DNA from 4 places in the Leuconostoc aquikimchii genome. Region 1 is predicted to be linked to each of the others. Evidence: riboswitches for the same ligand, from Rfam matches in the RefSeq annotation. Region 1 holds a riboswitch; each other region holds the start of a gene.
What was found. A riboswitch is a leader RNA that binds a small molecule or an ion and turns the genes downstream of it on or off. The one in region 1 is predicted to bind thiamine pyrophosphate.
Positions count from the first base shown of each region.

Region 2: linked by a shared signal. The riboswitch ahead of AB3K24_RS05210 (thiaminase II/PqqC family protein) and the one ahead of AB3K24_RS06365 (nucleoside 2-deoxyribosyltransferase) in region 1 are both predicted to bind thiamine pyrophosphate.
Region 3: linked by a shared signal. The riboswitch ahead of thiE (thiamine phosphate synthase) and the one ahead of AB3K24_RS06365 (nucleoside 2-deoxyribosyltransferase) in region 1 are both predicted to bind thiamine pyrophosphate.
Region 4: linked by a shared signal. The riboswitch ahead of thiW (energy coupling factor transporter S component ThiW) and the one ahead of AB3K24_RS06365 (nucleoside 2-deoxyribosyltransferase) in region 1 are both predicted to bind thiamine pyrophosphate.

Region 1 covers NZ_JBFPER010000001.1:1,286,014-1,288,219, forward strand. The annotation lists gene AB3K24_RS06360 (thymidylate synthase) at 1-515, opposite strand, end outside; gene AB3K24_RS06365 (nucleoside 2-deoxyribosyltransferase) at 519-977, opposite strand; TPP riboswitch at 1,085-1,192, opposite strand; gene AB3K24_RS06370 (phosphoketolase family protein) at 1,566-2,206, shown strand, end outside.
Region 2 covers NZ_JBFPER010000001.1:1,056,278-1,058,483, forward strand. The annotation lists gene AB3K24_RS05205 (AAA family ATPase) at 1-417, shown strand, start outside; TPP riboswitch at 822-910, shown strand; gene AB3K24_RS05210 (thiaminase II/PqqC family protein) at 1,035-1,733, shown strand; gene AB3K24_RS05215 (GNAT family N-acetyltransferase) at 1,959-2,206, opposite strand, start outside.
Region 3 covers NZ_JBFPER010000001.1:178,999-181,204, forward strand. The annotation lists gene AB3K24_RS00970 (VOC family protein) at 1-761, opposite strand, end outside; TPP riboswitch at 883-980, shown strand; gene thiE (thiamine phosphate synthase) at 1,071-1,706, shown strand; gene thiS (sulfur carrier protein ThiS) at 1,746-1,946, shown strand; gene thiF (sulfur carrier protein ThiS adenylyltransferase ThiF) at 1,970-2,206, shown strand, end outside.
Region 4 covers NZ_JBFPER010000001.1:884,466-886,671, forward strand. The annotation lists gene msrA (peptide-methionine (S)-S-oxide reductase MsrA) at 1-769, shown strand, start outside; TPP riboswitch at 826-916, shown strand; gene thiW (energy coupling factor transporter S component ThiW) at 1,067-1,570, shown strand; gene AB3K24_RS04410 (cryptochrome/photolyase family protein) at 1,648-2,206, shown strand, end outside.

The DNA.
Region 1 (2,206 bases):
ATATAAGCAATCATATCCAGTTGCTTATCTCGAATAAAAAACTGCAGCCCTAATGTGCATGACACATCTAAATTGTTCGGAATTGCCAACTCACTACCATCAAAAATTTGTAAGACGGCACGCTTAGAATCAGGATCTTTGATTAATAATGCTTTTACATTTTGCCATTGATTTAACTGTTGATCTCCCAAATTAAATAGCTTTGAGCCATACGCTGTACCTGTTAAAATGTGGCCATCCATCGAATAATCTGGCATTTTTTTATTATAATAACTGATATAATCTAAACTATTATTACCCGTTAAGTACCATAATGCTTCGGCAAAATTAAACACAATATTACATTTTCTTTTTTGATTATAACTGACTCTCTGTACTGGTTGCTGAATACTAAAATGATACGCAATTTTTTCTCGACTTTGAAATCCTCGCGGCTGATTAAAAAAATCGGCATGGTTATAGATGTCATTTAGCACAGCCCTATAGGCACTATCAAAGGTTTCATATGTTGACATTTTTCATTCCCCCTCGCATCGTTTTTGAGTTAAAAATTGTTTAATTTTTAATAAACAATCTGCGTCATCTTTATAATACACATAATTAACACAACTGACAGTCCGCAAACCGCTCACTAAATAAGCATAGGTCGTATTTTCTTGTAAAAGCAGTACGATTGGTTTATCAAATGCAGAGGCCCAACCAATTTCAATATGCGTCCCCGGTGATGCTGGACTGCCTGGGAATGCCATCAACATCTGGCATTTTTTAATGGCGTCAAAATCTGCCGCTGTGCATTCATCTGGCGTCATCATATGCTGGCCCCAACTTTCTCGCTGATGTGCATTATCCACTGCATAGTGTGCATCAACGAGTAATTGAATCACCTGCTTAATCAAGTTCATATTTTGTGAGTCAATGACTTTATCTTGCGTCAGTAATTGCTTAAATGGTGCTGCTAAAAATACATGGTTATTCAAAAAACGCCTCCTAAGAAATTCAAAACATAGAAAAAGAGCATTCGCAATCATTATATACTGCAAACGCTCTAGATATAGTATGTCTATTTATAAGGATACACATTGGCCCCCTACATTTCACACTTTCCTACGCTGCTTGCAACAGATCAGGTTCAAAGGGTTCGAAGACTAGCACTTCTCTCTCAGCTTTTTGTAAAGCACCCCTAGTATGTTAATTAATCGATTAATAACAAATTGATTCTATCACACACCATTCTAAAGATGCAACTCATTTCTGGTTATAAACTCGCCTATTTTCTTCTAACAAGCTGTCCCACCTTGCTTTACACCTTATAAACAAAATCCAATATTTAAATTGGTACGAACCAATTTAAATATTGGTGTTGACTTTTTTAAAAATAACCTATACGATAAGAATGTAAAAACGATGACGCAACAATAGCACACCAACAGTTTTATTTAAGATTTAAATAAGCTGTTAGATTTTCCAGAATACTTTGCAAAGTAGTTTTTTTATGTGTCTTGCTGTCATTTTTACACAATTACCCTGTGCATTTGACTATGAGATACTAAATCGGAGGAATCAACATGAATATTGACTCACAAAAATATCTTGATCATCTAGACGCTTATTGGCGAGCTGCTAATTACTTGTCAGTTGGTCAACTATATTTATTAGATAATCCACTACTAAAAGAAAAATTAACAGCTGATCAGGTTAAAATTCACCCGATCGGCCACTGGGGAACTATTCCTAGCCAAAACTTTATTTACGCCCATCTCAATCGTGCCATCAATAAATTTGACTTGAACATGTTCTATGTTGAAGGCCCAGGTCATGGCGGTCAAGTCATGATTTCTAATGCCTATTTAGATGGCAGCTACACTGAGGCCTTTCCAGAAATTACACAAGATACAACTGGTATGCAAAAAATGTTTAAGCGTTTTTCATTTCCAGGTGGTGTTGCCTCACACGCTGATCCAAAAGTTCCTGGTTCAATTCATGAAGGTGGCGCATTAGGCTATTCTATTCTTCACGGCGCCGGTGCCGTTCTTGATAACCCAGATCTCATTGCTGCAGTTGTCGTCGGCGATGGCGAAGCAGAAACAGCCCCATTAGCTACGTCATGGCACGTTAATAAGTTTTTGAATCCTAAAAATGATGGGACTGTTCTACCAATTTTAAATCTTAATGGTTTCAAAATTGCTAACCCAACTGTTTTGTCTCG
Region 2 (2,206 bases), 230 kb from region 1:
ATATTACTCAGTGAAATTGGTTTAGATTATTTACATTTAGGTGAAACCACACCAAGTTTATCTGGTGGCGAAGCACAAAGATTGAAATTAGTTAATCATTTAAATAAGACACAAAATAATACCCTCTTTGTCTTTGACGAACCTTCTGTCGGGCTGCACCCACAAGATGTGCAAACCTTACTTGGTGTAATTAACAAACTAAAAGAAAAAGGCGCCACTGTCATCATCATTACCCATGATCTTGATTTGATGACTAACGCAGATTACATGATTGATTTAGGACCCAAAGGCGGATCAACTGGTGGGCAGTTAATGGCTAGCGGTGAACCAAGTCAGTTAGTTAAAAATCCTATCAGTCTAACCCTGACGTATCTTAAAGAACACTTTAGTCACTTTGGCTTAATTGGAGAAACATGATGATTATTTTCTCAACAGCGTACACTCTCAGTACCAACAATAAAGTAAGTTAACGTCCAATTTTTAGAAGCTCAAAAGAAAAAAGTTAGCCCATGAAAACCATAGTATACGCTCATTCTTGGGAATAAGCGTATACTATGTCACGATAATCAATTAATTTGACACCCTACCACTTGATAGAGTTGTATAAAGAATCTTTCAACACAATCTTTTCTCTCGAAGAACTTAAATTATATGGCGATGGCAAGACACCGTGCATTTTTGTGACAGAATTGATTTTTTATATTTCCTATCTGGTAGTCCAATTTATAAGCAATGTTAAAAAATTTTGCTTATTCAGAAGAAAAAAATCACTTTTTAAAATAACTAACTCACATTTTTAATATATGTGATAAACTATAAAAGTAAGATATCTGGGGTGCCTTGAGCTGAGATCATACCCATTGAACCTGATTTAGTTAACACTGACGAAGGAAGATGTTTATAAATTGATTCATCAAAAAAGTATCATTTTTTTGATTGGAGATTTCATTTTCAACTTTTGTCTCAAGCCCAGCTCAATTAGAGTTGGGCTTTTTTCTGATATTTTATAAAAAATAAAGATGGAGAATAATACAATGAAATTTAGTGAATTAGCACATGAGGAAACAAAAGAACTTTGGCAATCCAGTAAAAATCATCCTTTTATTAAAGGCATTGAAAACGGTACATTACCCTTATCAGCCTTCAAGGCCTATCTTTTACAAGATAATTTTTATGTTCAAAACTATCTTGCAATTTATGATAAAATACTATCAACTACAGACGATAATAAAATTATTCAAGAATTACAGTCAGGTATCTTAGCAATCAACGATTATGATGTGACGCAGCAAAAAAACATTTATAAACAACTTAATATCACAGAAAAAAATATTCATGAAACGCACATGTTACCAACAACATACCATTACATTTGCCATATGCATCATGCATTTAATGAGTACAATGAAATTCATGCTTTATCAGCATTATTACCCTGCCCATGGCTATATTTAGAAATATTTGAAGAAATGTTAGCACGCAAAAATTATTTACAGGGTTCAGAACAAATCTATATTGACTTTATAGAATCTTACGCTGATTCAAATTTCCAAAAATATGTTCATAAAATGATTGCGTTGCTTGATGATTTGGTGGCTAATCGTTTCAATGAAATCCAATCAGACATTCTTTTACAACAATTTGTGTATAGCAGTGCAGAAGAATTACGATTTTGGCAAATGACGCTTCTCCCTGAACAATGGGAAAAATATTCAATAGCCCAGTCATTTTAAAAATAATTCTTCTCACCGGCTAACCGCAATTTTAACTAGAAATATTATTGCGCCTAAATCAATCGTTTGAACTCATTTGTTCTATGGTTGGTCGGTTAAGCTACGTATATCTTACGCTGAAAGGAACAAGTTCATACCTATATTATTTTAGATAAAAACCTAGAAAGAAAATCAGTCGCAATTTGAATATAATTGCCCCCTCAAAAATTATTTCTAACGCAACTTTCATCTCATAAAAAATTGCATATCATAGTCTGTAATATTCAAATAATCATTTTTAAATGGACCGGAAATATCATGAAATCCGTTTTTGAGATAAAATTCATGAGCAGAAGCTCTGGCTGTCAAATTTACTTCGTCATAACCGCTTTTTTGATAGTCGACAATTACTTGTTTGAGCAATAAAGACCCTATGCCTTGCTTCTGAAAATCTGAGTCAACAGCGAAGGAAACAATCTTAATTGTTGATTTAC
Region 3 (2,206 bases), 1.1 Mb from region 1:
GATACATTTCTGTCACTCAAGTTTGATTGTAATAAGTTAAAGTAGGAACTATCTACCGATACAGTCCAATCTAGTAAGCCATTATCTTGATCACCACGTTGCGTAATATTGCGGCCTAACCAGGTGTTATAAGCGTGATGGTGATGATAGCGATTGTGTGAATAAAAGTGGGCACTATCGCTAATTTTTGCTGTTAATGCCATTTTTAAGCTGTTGATGAAAAAATCATCACCCTTTGTGAGATCATTGCCAACAAAGTGGAGATGACCAATTTTCATATCAGCAGGAAAGCCAGACCAATCACTTTTCTTTGTTTGTAGTAATGTCTGAACATCGACATCCTTGGTGCCCATTTTAATAAAATTATTATCCCATTCCCAAAGTGCTTCAGGACGGTCATGGTAAAGTTCAATACCGTTGCCATTGGGATCATTTAAGTAAAACGCTTCACTAACATCATGATCTCCTGCCCCTAAAGGGTAGTCAATGAGAATCAGACGTTCGATAAGACTTGCTAGGGAAGCAGTATCCGGGAAAAGCAATGCGAAATGATAAAGACCTGCCTGTGGTTTGCTAGTTTTGTGCCCATCAAAAATCAGCGTTAAAAATGGTGTATCTGAGTTTGTAAAAGCATACGAATAGCTATGATTGCTGGCTTGCATTTCAATTAGACCCAAAATATCACGATAAAAACGGCGCATCATTGTCTCATTGTCTGCCATCAGTGTCAAGTGTTCGATGTTGTAATTAATATTTAACATGTTGTTCCTCTCTACTTACTATTTATAAGTAATATTAATGGTTTTTGACTGGTTTGTCTAGTAATATTTGTTTAATATTGACACAGACAATGACGTGGTGTACCATGAACGTATAATTAAATAAAGATATCTGGGGTGCCTAACTGTTTTACTGGCTGAGAAATACCCATATAACCTGATCAGATTAGAATCTGCGTAGGAAGATATGATTGATAATATTATTTGTCGAACTGTTTTTTGCGTATTTTAACGTGAGAAGCAGTTTTTTTATGTTTGGGAATTGAAATGGCGAAAAGAGGCTAGATAGGTTTGGTTAATAAAAATATTGATTACTCACTGTACTTAGTTACAAATCGGTATGATTATTCAGATGAGCAATTTTTGAACGTTGTGTTTGAAGCTTGTGACAGTGGCGTAACACTAGTTCAATTGAGAGAAAAGAACGTCACGACAAAACGATATTTTGATTTAGCAGTTGCAGTAAAGAAAATTACGGATAAATTCAACGTACCGTTAATTATCGACGACCGTGTTGATATCTGTTTGGCTGTGAATGCAGCTGGCGTACATATTGGAGATAATGAATTGCCGATTAAGATCGTACGTCAGTTGATTGGTAAAGATAAAATTTTGGGTGTATCAGTCAAAGATGTTCAACATGCTAAAGCAGCTGAGGCGCAGGGGGCCGATTATTTCGGTGTTGGTGCCATTTACCCAACAAAAACAAAGGTGATCACAAAACATACCACAATAGCAACATTAAAAGACATTGTTGATCATGTGGATATACCAGTCAATGCCATTGGTGGGATTAAAGAAAATAATATTCTCAGTTTGAAAAATACAGGCATTTCAGGTGTTTGCATGGTTAGTGAACTTATGCAGGCAGAAAACGTACGTACGAAGGTGTTAAATTGTTTAAAAAGTGTTGAACAGCTGGTGTAACAATAGTTGTTCAATAAATAAAGATAAGGCGGGGTTAGTATGATTACAGTGAACGGCAAGACCAACACGGTAGCACATGCTGGGCAAAGTATCTTGGAATTGTTAAGTCTCCTCGAGGTGCAAACAGCGCGCGTTGTCGTTGAGCGCAATGGTGCGATTGTGACGCGAGAAACGTATGATAGTTTGTTGCTTGAAGATCAAGATGATATTGAAGTGATTTCATTTGTTGGTGGTGGTTAAGAAAAATGATGAGGGTAGAGGACATGGAAAAGATAAGTATTGATGGCACAGAGGTTTCTGAAATATATATGCAAATGAAAACCCGGAATGTGGCAGGCACACAGGAAAAGTTGGCGCAAGCTCATGTTACGATTGCCGGCGCTGGTGGTTTGGGTTCTAATATTGCGATTGCATTAGCCCGTTCAGGCGTCGGACATTTAACATTGATTGACTTTGATGTTGTTGATTATAGTAATTTGAACCGACAACAATTTAAACTG
Region 4 (2,206 bases), 400 kb from region 1:
TCCTGCCACAAGGGAATGGGAACGCGATTTGCTAGTACAGGCAAAAGACGACCAGTCTGGCGTACGTTTTAATGAACGCCTTGATGTACTAAATAATGGCCTGAAACCTTTAGCTACAAGAAATAATTTGACACCAGATGTGATGGATTTTTATTTAAAAATAAATGGGCAACCACAAAAAGATTCGCAAGATAAACTGGATCTGCATGCTGCATCAAATCCACCTTATCAAGAGCGTGCAATTTTTGCTGGTGGCTGTTTCTGGTGTATGGTGGAACCTTTTGATACACGTCCTGGTATCATAGCGGTTATTTCAGGTTATACTGGCGGTAACTGGCAGTCACCTACTTATGATCAGGTTGTTGGGCAGTATACTGGACATGTTGAAGCAGTTGAAATATTATTTGATACGCGATTGATAACTTATCAACAATTAGTTACTATTTATTGGCAGCTGATTGATCCAACTGATGATTTAGGTCAAATTGATGATCGTGGTGATAATTATCGACCAATTATTTTTGTAAATAGCGCGCAACAACGACAAATTGCTGAGCAATCAAAGCAAGCAATCATTGCGTCGCAACGTTATTCACGACCAATTGTGGTAGCAATTGAAAGCGCCACCACATTTTGGCCGGCTGAAAACTTTCATCAAGATTTTTATAAAAAAAATAAAGTGCGTTATCGAAAAATAAAGCATGCACGACAACTATATTTGTTTTTACAACGCTTAACTAACAAGGCTCATAGAATATTTAAAAAATAAATCGTATATTAATTTGATGTGGCTGATGCGCGAAAGATAGTTATATGATACAATAGTTTTTGTACTAGGGGCGCCGGAAATGGCTGAGAAGAACCCTTTGAACCTGAACCAGATTATACTGGCGTAGGAAAGTGCTACACTGATGACTTTTTAGGTAGCATTTTTCTCTAGTATGAGAAAAATGCTTTTTTATTGTGGTGAATTTATAATGCAATTGTAACATCACTTTAAAAAAACAATCCGTATCAGTGACGATAGTTTTGAGAACTAAACCAATCATATTAGGGAGCTCATATAATGACTGTACAAATCAAGAAAATAACTATTGTGACAATCATGGTAGCATTAGATGTTGTGTTATCACCAATTTTTAGAATAGAGGGCATGGCACCAATGTCAAGTGTGATGAATATTATTGCGGGTATCCTATTAGGACCGTTTTATGCTGTGATTATGGCAATCATTACTGGTGTTATTCGAATGATGGTATTAGGTATACCGCCATTGGCGTTAACTGGTGCGGTTTTTGGTGCTTTTGGTGCCGCAATTTTTTATAAGTATGGCCATCATATTTTTTGGTCTATGTTTGGCGAAATTTTAGGAACAGGTATCGTAGGTTCGTTATTATCATACCCAGTTATGGTTTGGTACACTGGTTCTCAGCAAAGTATGTACTGGTTTATTTATACGCCACGTTTTGTTGGGGCAACTTTGATTGGTTCAGTCATCGCTTATTTTATTTTAGGTAGGTTAACAAAAATTTCTGCTTTTAAAGATGCACAAAGCATATTTTTACATTAAAAAAATGCACGTCATTATGATGAAAAAGTGTCGTTAACTTGCTAGACTTTAAATAATTTACGGGTTACGATAGAAATATGGAAAAAAATTTGAGTCAAACAAGTGTCATGTGGTTTCGTAGGGATTTAAGAATAACTGATAATGTGGCTTTGGCAGAGGCAATAAAGTATAGTGACAAGGTGTTACTGATTTTTATTCTAGATCCACAGCAAGTAAATAAACGAAGTACGGTTAATCAAAGCGCATTTTTTGCTAGTGTTAAACAATTGAAAGATGATTTAATACATAAAGATATTCATCTTCAGATTTTACAAGGTGATTTAATATCGGTTTTTAGCAAAATAAAGCAGTTGCTGCCTAACTGGCACAACCTTTATTTTAATAATGATGAGAATGGTTATGGTAGGTTACGAGATCAAAAAGTGGCAAAATACTGTCGAGAAGTGTTAGGTGTTAGCTCACATTCATTTGTTGATTATAATTTACATGGGGCAACTGAAATTAAAAAAGATAACGGGGAAAGCTATAAAATGTTTACCCCATACTTTAAAAAATGGCTTCAGTTACCAAAAAAAGCACCTATTCAAATACAATTTGATGATATACGTCAAAAAAATATGAGTTTATCACTCACAA